Regions from separate parts of the Bradyrhizobium sp. WSM4872 genome, predicted to be linked through region 3. Evidence: predicted binding sites of a transcription regulator. Region 3 holds the regulator's gene; each other region holds the start of a gene.
What was found. The regulator LexA, encoded in region 3, represses DNA repair genes until DNA is damaged. The targets are predictions, from matches to a motif close to TGTTCNNNNTGTGTTCNG.
Positions count from the first base shown of each region.

Region 1 (5,784 bases), on a different contig from region 3:
GCGGTCCGGTCATCGCAAAGTACTGATCGAACTGACATTCATCAATCAAGGCCGGCCTCGTGCCGGCCTTTTTTTGTTGCTGGTCCCATGGAGGACCATAGGTCAGTAACTGCGCCATTTTCAGGCCGCTGTGGCTATCCAGTGACACAACTTGCAGCTTCAATGGTGTAAGTACGGCCTCAGTTGGGCAAGTGAGTCCGATGCCCTTCCCTATCGTGGAAGGCACAATCAGAAACTGGGACTGGGATTAGTTGAAAATGAAAAAGGTTTTGCTGGCTTCGGCCTGTTTGTTCGCTCTCGCTGCCCCGGCTTCGGCCGCTGATCTCGCGGCGCGCCCCTACACCAAGGCCCCGGTGGCCATGGCTTCGGTCTACAACTGGACCGGCTTCTACCTCGGTGTCGTCGGTGGCGGCGCCTGGGAAGATTCGAACAGCCCGCGGATGCAGGGCGGCTTCGTCGGCGGCACCGCCGGCTACAATTGGCAGACCGGCAACGTCGTGTTCGGCATCGAGGCCGATGGCGCCTGGGCTGACGTGAACGCGTCTGTGACTGGCCCAGTTGCCGTCCCCGGATTTGGCGTCGTGAGCACCACCTTCAGCTCGAAGACCGATGCGATGGGCACCGTGCGCGGCCGTATCGGCTACGCCGTCAACCAGGTGCTGTTCTACGGCACCGGTGGTTACGCCTGGATCGACAACAAGCTGAGCATCAGCGCGCTCGGCGTGACCGCTTCGGACAGCAAGTGGCACTCCGGCTGGACCGTCGGTGCGGGCGTCGAAGCGTTCTTCGCTCCGCAGTGGTCGGTCAAGGGCGAGTACCTCTATCGCAGCCTCGGCAGCGAGAACTACTTCTCGAGCCTCGGCGCTGCGCTGCCGTCCGGCACGCTCAACTTCCACACCGTGCAGGTCGGCGTGAACTATCACTTCGGGGGCCCGATCGTCGCGAAGTACTGATCTTCGCTATCGACGCCATCGTGTTACGAAAGGCCGGCCTCGCGCCGGCCTTTTTGTTTGCCGGGCACGTTACTGCGCAGTTCCACCCGCCCTGCTCCTGCCAGTTGCCGCCAGCGCGCCAACAATCCGTTGACGATTCGCAAACGCCACTGGAAATCCGTCCCCGTTCTTCCTACGTTCGCTCACATACCCATCGGCGCCGATCCCGGTTCCGGGCGAAGCGCGCCTATTGAGTTGGCGCGATCGCGCGCTTTTGGATTCCCTGAGGACCACCAGGATGGATGAAGTGATCAAGGCGAAGCGCCAACAACAGAACGTGGGATCAAACCTGCGCGCAATTACGATCCGTGGCGCGCGCGAGCACAACCTCAAGAACGTCGACGTCGAGATTCCCCGCGACAAGCTGGTGGTGTTCACGGGGCTGTCGGGCTCCGGCAAGTCCTCGCTCGCCTTCGACACCATCTACGCCGAGGGCCAGCGCCGCTACGTCGAATCGCTCTCCGCCTATGCTCGCCAGTTCCTGGAGATGATGCAGAAGCCCGACGTCGACCAGATCGACGGCCTGTCGCCGGCGATCTCGATCGAGCAGAAGACGACGTCGAAGAACCCGCGCTCCACCGTCGGCACCGTCACCGAAATCTACGACTACATGCGCCTGCTGTGGGCACGCGTCGGCGTGCCCTATTCGCCAGCCACTGGCCTGCCGATCGAGAGCCAGACCGTCTCGCAGATGGTCGATCGCGTGCTGGCGCTGCCCGAGGGCTCGCGCCTCTATCTGCTCGCGCCCGTCGTGCGCGGCCGCAAGGGCGAGTACCGCAAAGAGCTCGCCGAATGGCTCAAGAAGGGCTTTCAGCGCGTCAAGATCGACGGCGCCTTCCACGAGCTCGCGGAAGCCCCTGTGCTCGACAAGAAATTCCCGCATGACATCGACGTCGTCGTCGACCGCATCGTGGTGCGCGCCGACATCGGCCAGCGCCTCGCCGAAAGCTTCGAGACCGCGCTGAAGCTTGCCGAGGGCCTCGCCGTCATCGAATTCGCCGATGCGCCGGCTGCGACAGCACCCGCGGAAGAGAAAAAGAAGACCGCAAAGATCCACGACAAGAGCGGACCCGAGCGCATGCTGTTCTCGGAAAAGTTCGCCTGCCCGGTGTCCGGCTTCACCATCCCCGAGATCGAGCCCCGCCTGTTCTCGTTCAACAATCCCTATGGTGCCTGCCCCGCCTGCGGCGGCCTCGGCGTCGAGCAGCACGTCGACGAAGACCTCGTCATTCCCGACAAGGAGCTCGCCATCGGCAAGGGCGCGATCGCGCCCTGGGCCAAGTCCTCGTCGCCCTATTACATTCAGACGCTGACTGCGCTCGGCAAGCACTACAAGTTCACGCTGACCACCAAATGGAAGGATCTGCCCAAGAAGACGCAGAACGCGATCCTCCATGGTTCCGGCGAGGACGAGATCAAGTTCTCCTACGAGGACGGCGTCCGCTCCTACGACACCAAGAAGCCGTTCGAGGGCGTCATCACCAACATCAACCGCCGCTATCGCGAGACCGAGAGCGAGTGGGCGCGCGAGGAGCTGGCGAAGTATTTCCACGACGTGCCCTGCGAGGGGTGCCACGGCTTTCGGCTCAAGCCCGAGGCGCTCTGCGTCAAGATCGGCGGCAAGCATATCGGCGACATCTCCGAGATGTCGGTGAAGGGCGCAGGCGCGTGGTTCGAGACCGTGCCGGAGGCGCTGAACACCCAGCAGAACGAGATCGCCGGCCGCATCCTGAAGGAGATCCGCGAGCGCCTCACCTTCCTGCTCGACGTCGGCCTCAACTATCTCACGCTCTCCCGCTCCTCCGGCACGCTCTCCGGCGGCGAGAGCCAGCGCATCCGCCTGGCCTCGCAGATCGGCTCGGGGCTAACAGGCGTGCTCTATGTGCTCGACGAGCCCTCGATCGGCTTGCACCAGCGCGACAACGCGCGCCTGCTCGACACCCTCAAGAGACTTCGTGACCTCGGCAACACCGTGATCGTGGTCGAGCACGACGAGGACGCGATCCTGCTCGCCGATCACGTGCTCGACATCGGGCCCGGTGCCGGCATGCATGGCGGCAACATCATCGCCGAAGGCACGCCCGCCGAGATCATGCGCAACCCCAACTCGCTCACCGGCAAATATCTCACGGGCGAGCTCGAGGTCGAGGTGCCGGAGCGGCGTCCGCCGAACCATCGCCGCACCATCAAGGTGGTCAACGCGCGCGGCAACAATCTCAAGAACGTCACGGCCGAAATCCCGCTCGGGCTGTTCACCTGCGTCACCGGCGTCTCCGGAGGCGGCAAGTCGACGCTGCTGATCGACACGCTGTACAAGGCGATCGCCCGCAAGCTGAATAATGCCAGCGAAGGCGCGGCGCCGCACGACCGCATCGAGGGCCTCGAGCACATCGACAAGATCATCGACATCGACCAGTCGCCGATCGGCCGCACGCCACGTTCCAACCCCGCGACCTATACCGGCGCCTTCACGCCGATCCGCGAATGGTTCGCCGGCCTGCCCGAGTCGAAAGCGCGCGGCTACGAGCCCGGCCGCTTCTCCTTCAACGTCAAGGGCGGCCGCTGCGAGGCCTGCCAGGGCGACGGCGTCATCAAGATCGAAATGCACTTTCTGCCCGACGTCTACGTCACCTGCGACGTCTGCAAGGGCAAGCGCTACAACCGCGAGACGCTCGAGGTGCTGTTCAAGGGCAAGAGCATCGCCGATGTGCTCGACATGACCGTCGAGGAAGCCGCCGAGTTCTTCAAGGCGGTCCCGCGCGTGCGCGAGACGTTCCAGACGCTGCATCGCGTCGGCCTCGACTACATCCATGTCGGCCAGCAGGCCACGACCCTGTCGGGCGGCGAAGCCCAGCGCGTCAAGCTGGCAAAGGAGCTGTCCAAGCGCGCTACCGGCCGCACGCTCTACATCCTGGACGAGCCGACCACCGGCCTGCATTTTCACGACGTCAAGAAGCTGCTTGAGGTGCTGCACGAGCTGGTCGCGCAGGGCAACACGGTCGTCGTCATCGAGCACAATCTCGAAGTCATCAAGACCGCCGACTGGGTCATCGACCTCGGCCCCGAAGGCGGCGACGGCGGCGGCGAAATCGTCGCCTGGGGCCCGCCCGAGGACATTGCGAAAGCGCCGCGGAGCTATACGGGCAAGTTCCTGGCGCCGGTGCTGGCGAAGGCGCGGAAGCCGAAGCGGAGACGGACGGCGAGCGAGGCGGCGGAGTAGCGCGCCTCGCAGTCTTTGTCGCTCTTCGCAGGCCGCAGAACTCTGACTGATGAGAGACAACCTCTGGTTAAGTTCACTGTCGGGGTATAGATTGCTGACCTCGTCCAGGGGAGTCAGATTTGAGCAACGCAACTGATCAATCCAATTTTCATTTTGAATTCAACAGTTCGATAGACGAAGATCGATTCTTCAGAACTCTTCTGACCCAAAGGCTGAAGGCGCACGTCGATCGGCGTGGCTTTTGGATTATCACGCTCATCGTCTCCGGGGTAATTATTGCGGTTAGCTGGATCGGCGTGGATCAAGGTTGGCTAACGTCGCCAACTATATTTGCGTTGTTAATCTGCTTTCTATTGGGGCAGATCTACATGGCTTTCTTAACGACGTGGTCCACACGCCGGATATTCGACAAACTGCATGAGCTAGACGGCATGGCGCAGATGACCTGGCGTGTTACTTTTGATGACCTCTCCATCCTCGTGAGAACTCCCAACGTTGAAAGCCGGATGTCTTGGGATACGATTGCGGAAGTTGGGGATACCCAGGTCATGGTCGTAATATGGTACAATACAAAGCAAGGTTTTTTCATCCCAGCAAGCGTCTTCACCGACTCTGCCGCGCGCACGGCCTTTGCGGAATGGGCCTGTAAACGCTTGCGGTCCGCGACTGCCCTGTCGAGTGTGATTAAATCCGTCTGATCCCGAATCTCATCGGCCGGGTCCGCCCGCACTTGCTCCCCAATGCCCTACTCCCTCGCCATCTTCGACCTCGACGGCACGCTGGCCGACAGCTTTCCGTGGTTTCTGCGCACCATCAACGATGTCGCCGACCGCTTCGGCTTCCGCCGCGTCGCGGATGAGGATGTCGAGGGGCTGCGGCATGCGTCATCGCGCGAGATCCTCAACCGGCTCGAGGTGCCCTTGTGGAAGCTGCCGGCGATCGCGCGGCATGCGCGGCGGCTGAAGGCGGAGGCGGCGGCGGAGATTTCGCTGTTTGCGGGCGTCGAAGCCATGCTGCGGACACTGACTGAGAATGGCGTGCAGCTCGCGCTGGTGACGTCGGACAGCGAGGCCAATGCGCGCGAGAAGCTCGGCGATTGTGCGGCACTGTTCGCCCATTTCGATTGCGCGGCGTCGCTGTTCGGCAAGCCGTCAAAATTTCGACGGGTCATGCGGCGCGCCGGCGTGGCGCCGGGCAAGGTCGTTGCGATCGGCGACGAGGTGCGTGACATCGAAGCGGCGCGGGCCGTGGGGATTGCCTGCGGCGCGGTGGGCTGGGGCTATGCGGCGCCGGCGGCGCTGCGGGCGCTGGCGCCAGATCACATGTTTGAACGGATGGACGAGATTGCGCGCGCATTGCGCCCGGCGTCGTAGCCCGGATGGAGCAACGCGCAATCCGGGAAAGTGTCCCCGCATTCCGCTTCGCTCCATGCAGGCTACAATCCCCTACTCCGTCCTGCGCAAGAACGCCCCGAACGCGCGCGGCCCGTCGCCGGTCTTGACCTCGCCGATCAGCTTCAGCTCGGCGGCATCGATGATGTCGAGCGTATTGCTTTCCCAGCAGGCGACGATG
Region 1 covers NZ_JBVVPT010000001.1:45,887-51,670, reverse strand. Annotated here, with positions in the region: gene AC0L3C_RS00245 (outer membrane protein) at 1-26, shown strand, start outside; gene AC0L3C_RS00240 (outer membrane protein) at 258-953, shown strand; gene uvrA (excinuclease ABC subunit UvrA) at 1,231-4,212, shown strand; gene AC0L3C_RS00230 (YcxB family protein) at 4,332-4,910, shown strand; gene AC0L3C_RS00225 (HAD-IA family hydrolase) at 4,953-5,585, shown strand; gene AC0L3C_RS00220 (YVTN family beta-propeller repeat protein) at 5,658-5,784, opposite strand, start outside.
Region 1: the regulator LexA is predicted to act here: its motif matches at 1,118-1,135, upstream of uvrA (excinuclease ABC subunit UvrA).

Region 2 (5,784 bases), on a different contig from region 3:
GCGGCACGCCCAACGTTTTGTGCAGCACATTGTAAAGCTCGTCCTTGTCGCCATGCTCCGGTGACGGCGACGGATAGCTTACCTTTTCCAGGCGGTTCCGCCGCCGCAAATACGGATGCACCATGTCGCCCTGGATCGGTCCCGGCCGCACGATCGCGACTTCGATGACGAGGTCGTAAAAGGTCCGTGGCTTCAGCCGCGGCAGCATGTTCATCTGGGCGCGGCTCTCGACCTGGAACACGCCGAGCGACTCCCCGTCGCACAGCATGTCGTAGACTTTGGAATCATCCTGCGGGACGCTCGCCAGCATCCAGCGTTCACCCTTGTGCTGCTCGATCAGATCAAAGCACTTGCGGATGCAGGTGAGCATGCCCAGCGCGAGCACGTCGACCTTCATCATGCTGAGCGCGTCGACATCGTCCTTGTCCCATTCGATGAAGGTGCGATCATCCATCGCGGCATTGCCGATCGGCACATAGGTGTCGAGCCGGTCTTGCGTGAGCACATAGCCGCCGACATGCTGGGACAGATGACGCGGGAATTCGATCAGCTCGGTCGCGAGCTCGACCGCGAGGTTGATCATGGAATTTTGCGGATCGAGGCCGGCCTGCCTGACCTGCATGTCGTTGAGGCCCTTGCCCCAGCTTCCCCAGACGGTGTCGGCGAGTGCCGCGGTGACGTCCTCGGTCAGGCCCAGCGCCTTGCCGACGTCGCGGATGGCGCTGCGCGGGCGATAATGAATGACGGTGGCGATGATTGCGGCGCGATGGCGGCCGTAACGGCGATAGACATATTGCATCACCTCCTCGCGCCGCGAATGCTCGAAATCGACGTCGATGTCGGGCGGCTCCAGCCGCTCCTTGGAGATGAAGCGCTCGAACAGCAGATCGACTTTGGTCGGGTCGACCGAGGTGATGCCGAGCACGTAACAGACCGCCGAATTCGCCGCCGATCCCCGCCCCTGGCATAAAATGTTCTGGCTGCGCGCGTAATGCACGATGTCGTGCACGGTGAGGAAGTAATGCGCGTATTTCAGTTCGGCAATCAGCGCGAGCTCTTTCTTCAGGGTGGCGCGCAGCTTGTCGTCGATCTCGCCGCCAAAATATTTGTCGACACCCGCCCAGGTCAAATCCTCCAGATGCCCTTGCGCGGTCTTGCCCCGTGGTACCGGCTCATCCGGATACTGGTATTTGAGCTGGTCGAGCGAGAAGGTGATCTTGTCCGCAAAACGCATGGTCTCCGCGGCAGCCTCAGGGAAATCGCGGAACAGCCGCGCCATCTCCCTGGGCGCCTTCAGAAACCGTTCTGCATTGCCTTCCAGCTTCCGGCCGACCGCCTCGATCGTGGTCTTTTCCCGGATGCAGGTCAGCACGTCCTGTAGGGGACGGCGCGCGGGGTGGTGATAGAGCACCTCGTTGGTCGCAAGCAGCGGCACTTTTGCTTTTGAGGCGAGATCATCGAGCTGCGCGAGGCGGCGGCGGTCGTCACCGCGATAGACCAGGCTCGCCGCCAGCCACACGCCCTCGGCGCGACTTGCCTTCAGCTTGGCGAGGGTGTCCTGCGCTTGCGCCGTATCGAAGCGATGCGGCAGCGTCAGGATCAGGAGCTGGCCTTCGGAAAACGCAAGGAGATCGGCGAAGGTGAGATGGCATTCGCCCTTCGCGATCCGCGTGATGTCGTCGCCGCGCTTGCCCCGGGTGAGAAGCTGGCACAGCCGGCCATAGGCGGCGCGGTCACGCGGATAGACCAGGATATCCGGCGTGCCGTCGATGAAGACGATGCGGGTGCCGATCAGAAGCTTCGGCTTGTGCAGCACCTTGTCATTGTCGAGCTCCTTGTAGGCGCGTACCACACCGGCGAGCGTGTTGTGATCGGCAATGCCGATCACGGGAATGCCGAGGATGCTGGCCTGATGCACATAGTCGCGCGGATCCGAGCCGCCGCGCAGGAAGGAGAAATTCGTAGTGATGCCGATCTCGGCATAAGCTGGCGTAGTCATGCGAAGAGACCGTGCACATACCAACCGGGAGGAACGGGCTTGCCGTCGCCGTCGAAGCACTCCCCCTCGTAAAGACCATCGCGAAAGATCCAGAAGCGCAGGCCTTCGGCATCCTCGATGCGGAAATAATCCCGCGTCAGTTGCTTGCCGTCCTGCCGCCACCATTCCATGGCGATGCGCTCGGGGCCTTCCACCCGCACCACCGCATGCTGCGCGCGGCGCCAGGTGAATTGATGCGGCGGGCCGTCGGGCACGGTCGCGAACGGCACATTGATCGGCTCAGGCTTGTCGAACAGCCGCAACGGACGCAGCGGCGGCTCACTTTCAGTGCGCGCGGGCCATTCGGCCTGCATCGCCACGGCGAGATGATGTTGTGCCGGCGCCGCCAGCACCGCACACTCAGGGATATGGGTATCCTCAGGCAGATGCACGACGACGCGCTTTCCGCCGATGCGCGCGGCGATGCGGTCGATCAGCGCGGCAAGCTCGTCATTGTCGTGGACATGGGCGTCGAGATCGCGCTGCTCCTGCACCACGATCTCGGTGCGGCTTGCCGACAGCCGTACCATGTCGAAGCCGAAGCCGGGATCGAGCGGATCGGCGAGTGCATCGAGGCGCTCGCGGAACAGCCGGTCGATGACCGCGCTCCGCGTCACCGGCCGCCCGGTCTCGACCATGATCGCGCGCACCGCGCCGTCGGTGCGGAAGAAGGTGGCCTCTAACCGTCGCGCGCCCTTGCCCTGCTTCTCCATCGACGCGATCAACGTGTCGGCGAGACGCGACAGCGTCATCGCGATCATGGTGTCGGTCGCGATCGGCTCGGCAAAGCGTTTCTCCACGATGTAATCGGGCAGCGGCTTTCGTGGATTGATCGGCGCATCGCCCTGCCCCAGCGCATGCGCGAGCAACGTGGAGAACCGCGCACCGAACCGCGCCGTGATTTCGCTCGGCATGCGCGAGGCGACATCGCCGATGGTTTTCAGGCCGGCGCGGCGCAGGCCGGTGCTGATAGTCTCGCCCGCGCCGAGCGCGGACACCGGAAACCGGCTGATTGCCGCCGCCTCCCCGCCATCGGCAACGATGGTCCCTGAAGATTGCCGCGTCAGCGTGCGCGCGCAGACCGAGGTACCGGCGATCGCCGCGCTGACGGCAAAGCCCTGGCGATCGAGGGCACGGACAAGGGTTTGCAACAGCGCAGCCTCGCCGCCAAACAGATGCGCGCAGCCGGTGATGTCGAGAAACAACCCGTGCGGCGGATCGAGCGCTACAAGCGGCGTGAAGCGGTCGCACCAGTCGGCGATGTCGCCGATCGTCTTCGCATCAGCCACGGCATCGGCGTCGAACACCTTTAGATCCGGACACATCGCCCGGGCATTGGCCAGGGGTTGGCCGATATACAGACCGAGGCGCTCGGCGGCCTCGTCCAGCGCATGGATCACCAACGCGTTGCTGTCCTTGATGACGACAATGCTCGGATCATTGGTTCTACCCAGCCCGACGCCGTCGAAGAACCGCTGGATCCGATCGATGGGCAGGCGCGGCAGCCACAGGCTGAGGATACGCCGACGATTCAGAGAACTGGCACTCATCACATTTCCATTCCATGATCCACCGGCCGCACGGGCCATGACGATTGCGCAGGAGCTCGGCATCGAAGCGCGGCGCCCCCCAAGCGCTCCACATCGCGCCCGGCGACGAATGCGCCGCGCGAAGCATCCATCTGGTCTCGGCGGTTGAGGGCAAAGGTTGCGCGGCCATCCGCAGCAGCAAGCCGGTGACACCAGAAGACTGCACAGCCAGCGTCAGCTTGCGGCTCGCCACAAGATCAAACTGCCTGGTCTCGCCCCAGAGCTCGAGCACGACGGCGCCCAGCGCATCGCAGGCGAGCGCATCGGCCGACGTCCGCAGCGCACTCTCCACGTCGGCGGCGCGCACCATCACCATGCGGCGCGGATCGAGACCGATCTCGGCGAGCCCGCTCATCGACAGCGCACCGGTTTCAATTTCTGAAAAATCCTGCCGCACCCACAGCAGCGGTTTGCGTGCCGTCATGCGCCCCGCAAGTCCGGTGACAAAGCCGGTCGCGGCCGCGCCCTGACGTCCTTCGCAAAATACCTCGTGGATTGCCGCGCGTGCGAGCCCGCCCTTCAGCGCGCTGTCGACTTCGCTATGGCCGAGCGCGACACGGTCGCGATGATGCACGACCTCCGCCGTCTCGATGCGCTCGATCTGGCCGCGCAAGGCTGCAAGCGCGCTTGTTCGTGCGCCGCTCATATACGCCGCTCCTCAAGGGTGATTGCCGGTGGCTCTCAAAAAGAGAACCAGCGGCTAGCTCATTTGTTCATGATATGTTCTAATATAAAGCTAACGACACCCCGGGAGTCAATCGAATTGGCGGGCCTTGGGATTCATGAGCTGAATCAAAGGGATTCCGATATGGACGTGCAACGCAAGCTGGAAATCCTGGCGGACGCCGCCAAGTACGACGCGTCCTGCGCCTCCAGCGGCACCGAGAGGCGGGATTCCAGCGACGGCAAGGGCATGGGCTCGACCGCGCCCGGCATGGGCATCTGCCATTCCTACGCGCCGGACGGCCGCTGCATCTCGCTGCTCAAAGTGCTGCTGACCAACGCCTGCAATTACGATTGCCTCTATTGCGTCAACCGCGCCTCCTCCAACGTGCGACGTGCCCGCTTCACCATCGACGAAGTGGTCAAGCTGACGCTCGACTTCTACCGGCGCAATTACATCGAGGGACTGTTTCTCTCCTCTGGCATCATCCGCAACCCCGACTACACCATGGAGCAGGTGGTGAGCGTCGCGCGCAAACTGCGCGAGGAGCATCACTTCCGCGGCTACATCCATCTCAAGACTATCCCCGAGGCCGACGATGCATTGATCTCCGAGGCCGGCAAATATGCCGACCGTCTCTCCATCAACATCGAGATGCCACAGGAGACGAGCCTGCAGCAATTCGCGCCCGAGAAAGACGTGCGCGCGATCCGCCGCACCATGGGCCGGCTGCGGCTGAAGCTGGACGAGGCCGAGGAAAGCCGCAGCGCGAAGACGAAAGCCAAGCCGCAGCGCTTCGCGCCGGCCGGCCAGAGCACGCAGATGATCGTCGGCGCCGACGCGGCCTCCGACCACACCATCCTCCACACCAGCGCCAATCTCTACGGTTCATATCGGCTGAGGCGCGTCTATTATTCCGCGTTCAGTCCGATCCCCGATGCCAGCCGCGCGCTGCCTCTGCGCGCGCCGCCCTTGCTGCGCGAGCACCGACTCTATCAGGCCGATTGGCTGATGCGGTTCTACGGCTTCGACGTCGGCGAGATCGTCGACGACAGCGCGATGCTGCCGCTCGACATCGATCCAAAACTCGCCTGGGCGCTGCGCCACCGCGACCGCTTCCCGCTCGACGTCAACCGCGCCAGCCGCGAAGAATTGTTGCGCGTGCCGGGCTTCGGCACCAAGGCGGTCGAGCGCATCATCGCGACGCGACGCACGACCACGATCCGCATCGCCGATCTCGCGCGGCTGCATGTGCCCCGCAACAAGGCGCTGCCGTTCATCGTCCTCAGCGATCACCGGCCCGCGCCACATCGCCTCGACGAGGCACGGCTGATCGAACGATTCAAGCCGAAGGCAACACAACTGGGATTTGGCTTCTGATGCAGTACATCACCCTCGAGAACGAAACCGATTTCGACGGTTGGCGCAAAGCCGCGCGTAGCCTCGTGCTTCATCAGGTGAAACCGGCCGATGTCACCTGGGCCGTGCAGGGC
Region 2 covers NZ_JBVVPT010000026.1:78,890-84,673, reverse strand. Annotated here, with positions in the region: gene AC0L3C_RS27650 (error-prone DNA polymerase) at 1-1,999, opposite strand, end outside; gene AC0L3C_RS27645 (Y-family DNA polymerase) at 1,996-3,588, opposite strand; gene AC0L3C_RS27640 (ImuA family protein) at 3,485-4,273, opposite strand; gene AC0L3C_RS27635 (putative DNA modification/repair radical SAM protein) at 4,436-5,671, shown strand; gene AC0L3C_RS27630 (UdgX family uracil-DNA binding protein) at 5,671-5,784, shown strand, end outside.
Region 2: the regulator LexA is predicted to act here: its motif matches at 4,338-4,355, upstream of AC0L3C_RS27635 (putative DNA modification/repair radical SAM protein).

Region 3 (5,784 bases):
ATCAGCGATGAGGACTATTTCGCCTCATTGCGAGCCTCGCTCGGAATCGGCATTTCGGATGCGCAGTTCCTGGAAGGCTGGAACGCGATCTTCGCCGGCGAAATGCCTGATATCGCCGAGCTGCTGCCGCGGGCAGCGAAGCAGATCCCGCTCTACGCCTTCTCCAACACCAACCGGCCGCACGTGGACCATTTCTCGAGGGAATATGCCGACCTCCTCGGCCATTTCCGCGAGCTGTATTTGTCGTCCAGCATCGGCCTGCGCAAGCCGGACGCGAAGGCCTTCGACCACGTCGTTGCGGCGATCGGCGTGCCCGCCGGGCGTATCGTGTTCTTCGATGATCTTGCCGAAAATATCGAGGGAGCGCGGGCGCGCGGCTTGACGGCGGTGCATGTGACCTCGCCCCGGGACGTCGGGAACGCATTGAAGGCATTGGGCATCTGACGACTATCTGTCGTCGCGAAACCCGACGGGAACAATTTTGAAAAAATTGAGGAACCCGATCACTTTGTGCATTTTTGTACAGAGTTCCCGGAACGGAATACCGCCTTCCGGACTCTTAGAGTCCGCTGGGACTTCTACGGACGGATGCATCATCGTGTTGGGCAAGACCTACCTCACCAAGCAGGCCTCTCTTCTTCTTGAATTCGCCAGGACAACTTCAGATTCGGATCTTTCCGCCAAGCTTGTGAGCAAGGCCGCCGATCTGAAATCCCAGGCCGATCCGTTGCCCGACAAGGATAAGGGATCCAAGGCGCCCGACGTAACATCCGGGCAGGCAGGCAGCTGATCGATGCAGGCCGGTGATTTCGTGGCTTCGATGACCACTTTCCTGCCGATCTCTCACGTTCTTCGGATCATGCCGCGACGCGCTTGATCCCGGCTTCCGGAACGATGCGAAGCGGCGGGATGACTGCCCCCGTTTTTGCCTCTGCGCCCGCGCTCGGCTAGAAGACTTGCGGAACATTCGCCCGAACGTGCCGAGCAGGAGTTTTCGCCGTGGCCTTGATGCCGGTTTCCGACGCGCTCGCCGCGGTGCTGGCGGATGCAGAGCCACTGCCGGAAGAAATGATTTCGCTCGACGAGGCCTACCATCGCGTGCTCGCGCGTGACGTCGCGGCGCGGCGCACGCAGCCGCCGCAGGCGATGTCGGCGATGGACGGTTACGCGGTGCGGGCGGCCGACGCCGCGACGATCGATTCGGAGCTCACCGTCATCGGCGAAGTCGCGGCGGGCCGACCGTTCGCCGGGAGGGTCGGCGCCGGCGAGGCCGTACGGATCTTCACGGGCGGCGTCATTCCCGGTGGCGCGGATGCCGTCGTGATCCAGGAAGACACTGTTGTCGCCGGCAAACGTATCACGATCAAGGAAGCCGCGATCGCCGGACGGCACATCCGCCCAGCCGGTATCGATTTCCGCGAGGGCGACGTGCTCCTGCGCAAGGGAAGCCGTCTCACCGAGCGCGACCTCGCGCTCGCCGCCGGCATGAATCATCCGCACCTTGCCGTTTTCAGGCGTCCGAAAGTCGCGATTCTCGCCACGGGCGACGAGCTGGTGATGCCGGGCACCACGCCCGGCCACGGCCAGATCGTCTATTCCAACGGCTACGCCCTGCACGCGCTCGCCCGCAGCGAGGGCGCCGAGACCATCGACCTCGGTATTGCCGCCGACACGCTGGAGGCGACCACCGCCGGCATCCGCAGCGCCCGTGAGAGCGGCGCCGACGTCCTGATCACGACCGGCGGCGCATCGGTCGGCGACCACGATCTGGTCCAGCAGGCGCTGCGGGACGAAGGCATCGCGATAGCGTTCTGGAAGATCGCGATGCGGCCAGGCAAGCCGATGATGCACGGACGGCTCGGCGCAATGGGTGTGATCGGCCTGCCGGGCAATCCCGTGTCGTCCTATGTGTGCGCTTTCCTGTTCATGGTGCCGCTGATTCGCGTCCTGTCTGGCCGTTCGGTGATTCACCATCGCCGTGAACGCGCCGTGCTCGGCCGCGACGTCGGCGCCAACGACCAGCGCGAGGACTATCTGCGCGCGCATCTGGAGGAGCGTGACGATGGCACACGCGTCGTTCTTCCCGTCAATCATCAAGACTCTTCGCTGCTTGCGAATCTCGCTGCAGCACAGGTACTTCTCGTGCGCGCACCGTTCGCGCCGAAGGCCGAAGCCGGCACGGCTTGCGAAGTGTTGCGGCTCCCCGTCTGAGCGTCCGGCAATGCGCGTTCCGCGAACTTTGCTCTGTTCACGGTAAATTAAGCAGTTGCGGAACATGTATCGAACATATAGTGTCCGTTCATGATTTGTTTCGAGCATGTAGCGGCTTATGGCCGAATTCAGCGTCTCGGAATCGGACGACATCAACCGGGGGACTTTGGTCGAGATGTTAACGCGCAAACAATACGAGCTTCTGCGGTTCATCAGTGAACGTCTGAAGGAAAGCGGCGTGCCGCCCTCCTTCGACGAGATGAAGGATGCGCTCGACCTGCGCTCGAAGTCGGGCATCCATCGCCTGATCACGGCGCTCGAGGAGCGTGGCTTCATCCGACGCCTGCCCAACCGCGCCCGTGCGATTGAAGTCATCAAGCTGCCGGAGCTCCAGGCAGCCGCCGGCAGCCGCCGCGGCTTCACGCCGAGCGTCATCGAGGGCAATCTCGGCAAGGTGCGTGCGGGCTCCAGCCTGCCCGCTGACGAGGGCGAACGTCCCGTGGCGGTGCCGGTGATGGGCCGCATCGCGGCCGGCACGCCGATCGAGGCATTGCAGACCCGCAGCCATACCATCAGCGTACCGCCTGACATGCTCGGCTCGGGCGAGCATTACGCGCTCGAAGTACGCGGTGATTCCATGGTCGAGGCCGGCATCCTCGACGGCGACATGGCGCTGATCCAGCGCAACGAGAGCGCTGATACCGGCGACATCGTGGTGGCGCTGATCGACGACGAGGAAGCGACGCTGAAGCGCTTCCGCCGTCGCGGCGCCTCGATCGCGCTCGAGCCCGCCAACGCAGCCTATGAGGTCCGCATCCTGCCGCCCAACCGGGTGAAGATTCAGGGCAAGCTGATCGGGCTTTACCGGAAGTACTGATACCGGAAGTGCTTCATACCTGAAGTGCTTGGCGCCTCGCGCGCTTCCGACCGGCATCGCCGGTCAGAGATTGGAGCGGATCATCGTCCGCTCCGGCTGGATAGTCGTTCTGGTTCTGCACAGACTATCCGGCCCCTCCTCCGGCGCTGGCTCCTCGCGACGCCCAGGAAACAGCACCGAAACAGCACCGCTTCAAATGGCACCGCGTCGCGGCTCGCGTGTTCGAGGAAACACCATCCAGCGATCAAGTTCGCCCGCCGCAGCCAAGCCGGCAATATTCGCGCATGCGCCTCCCGAATGCATCGCAACGGGCTTTGTTCCTATTGAATTCGGGAAAGATAATGTGATCGCGGCTTGCGGAAGCCAGCCGCAGATTTGCCCACAACCAAGCAGAGCTTTCGTGCTTCCACTCTGATAGAGGCCTGCGCCTCGATAAGAGACGCGGGTTGCTATCCCAGCATGAGGAGCACCCGATGTGTGACTACAGCCTACATGCCGTCGCGTCGCGCCCCGCCGAAGTCGGCGAGACGATCGTCACGACAAGCTTCCGCGGCACCTCGACGCGCGGCTTCGCCTCCGCAGCCGATCCATCCGTTGCCGTCTGCCTGCTGCCGGGAACGGAGCTCGCCTTCGCCGACGACGTCCGCTACGACAATCGCTGGATCTGGACGCGCACCATCAATTCCCGCGTGGGCAAGTTCGGCAAAATCGATCCGCACGTTCCCGACCGCCATCACGACGCGATCGAATTCCCCGACGGCAAATATGTCCTGGTGACGCAGCTCGTCGAAGGCCAGCGAGCGACCGTGCTGCAACTGCCGGTGACTCAGTCGGTCACCGAGCGCGAGCACAAGGCGCAGATCATCGCCGACAGCAGGCAGCCGACCGTCACGCACCTGCCGATCGGCTGAAACAGCCGCCCTCCGGCTACGAGGTCGGAGGTCAGGATTGAATCGCCATCGCCGGCCGTGGCCGGCGAGATGGTGTAGTTTGCGCCCAGCGAATCCGAGCGGACGCACCGATCCACTGCGTTGCTCCGCACCATCAGATCAATCGTCGGCCTGCAAGTCCGTCTCCGCCGGCGTTGCGTCCTTGATGCGGGACGCGGTCGTCTTTGGCGCGAGGCTGCCGTCGAAATCACCCTCGCCGGCGCCGGCCGGCAACCAGGGGCGGCTCGTGCCTCTCGCCCTCACCGCCTGAACCGCAAAACCGTCGCCACGCTGCGCCAGCGCCAGCGCGCTCTGGCTGGCGAGCCGCCGCCGATCGACCACCATCGCGGCGCAATCGGGCGGCGCGGGACGTGTCGTCACCACCAGCACGGCCCGACTGCAATCGTCCGCGAGAGCGTCGACGCGGAGTGCCAGCGCGACCAGCCTCCCGTCGGCCAGTGGCGTCACGCAGCCGGATTCGTCACAGGACACGCCATCGGCCAGCGAGGCTCTGCCCGCATCGCGGGGATCGGCGTCGGCAGCGAGCCATTCCCTCAGCAGAAAGCTGTCCTTGTTCGTCCTGATCAGGTGCAGATATCCGTCCTTGCCCCGCACGGCGACGCTCGCGCCATCCCCGGCAATCAGGATGTCGGGCTGCCGCGCCGACAGTCCCCAGAGGATCGCTGCCAGCAGCACCAGGGCGCCGGACCAGCGTAGTGGCGTCCGCAACAAGCCCAGCACGATGATTCCCAGGCTCGCCACGATCAGCGGCGCGATTCCGAACGCCGGGATGCGGCCGACCGCGCCCGGCAAGGCCGCGACCCAGCGCGAGACCGCGACCATCCAGTCGATGCCGATCCCCATCAGCCACCAGAACACGCTGTCCAGCCCGAACGGAGCAGCAAGCAGCCCCAACAGTCCCGCCGGCATCACCAGCGCCGAGACCACCGGCATCGCGCCGAGATTGGCGAGCACGCCGAACGGCGTGACACGGTGGAAGTGGAAAGCGGCGTAGGGTGTGGTCGCAAGTCCCGCAATCAGCGAAGCCATGAACAGCATCGCGATCTCGCGGCCGCCCCACATCGCAATGCGCGCGGTCGCCGAATGGTCCGGCGAGGCAAACAAATTCGGCATGCCGATCTGCACCAGCGCCACCAGGCCGAGGGTTGCCGCAAACGACATCTGAAAACTCGGATGCACCAGCGCTTCCGGCGCGACCGCCAGCACGATCAGCGCAGCCACAGCAAGCGTGCGGAAGGTGATGGCGCGGCGATCGACCATCACCGCGATCAGCACCACCGCCGTCATGAAGAACGATCTTTGCGTCGCGACCTCCGCGCCCGACAGCAGCAGGTAGAACGCAGCAGCGACCAGCGCGGCGGCGGCCGACCATTTCTTGATGGCGAAGCCCGCCGCCAGTCCCGGAATCAGAGCGAGCAGCGCGCGTACCGCGAAGAACACGACACCGGCAACGACGGCCATGTGATAACCGGAGATCGGTCAAGCAAAGATTTTATATAGGAAATACAGCGCGTTATGGCGCCATTGCTTCCCAAAAATCCGGATTGGGAAGCAGATGGGAAGCGACCTTGAAGGCAAGTCGCTTCGGCTCGATAGCAGTTGGCCATAAACTCGAGCCCTGCCCGCTCCTCCGGCATGGTCGAGCCGCCGGCGAGCTCCAGGCAGATGCGCTCCATGCGCGCGAGATCGTCGATGTCGTGCTGATGTTGCCCCATTGGAGGATCAGACTCTCGCCTGGGTGGCCAC
Region 3 covers NZ_JBVVPT010000003.1:44,269-50,052, forward strand. Annotated here, with positions in the region: gene AC0L3C_RS05850 (HAD family hydrolase) at 1-444, shown strand, start outside; gene AC0L3C_RS05855 (hypothetical protein) at 599-790, shown strand; gene AC0L3C_RS05860 (molybdopterin molybdotransferase MoeA) at 1,000-2,211, shown strand; gene lexA (transcriptional repressor LexA) at 2,387-3,088, shown strand; gene AC0L3C_RS05870 (hypothetical protein) at 3,562-3,999, shown strand; partial or broken gene AC0L3C_RS05875 (ComEC/Rec2 family competence protein) at 4,138-5,514, opposite strand.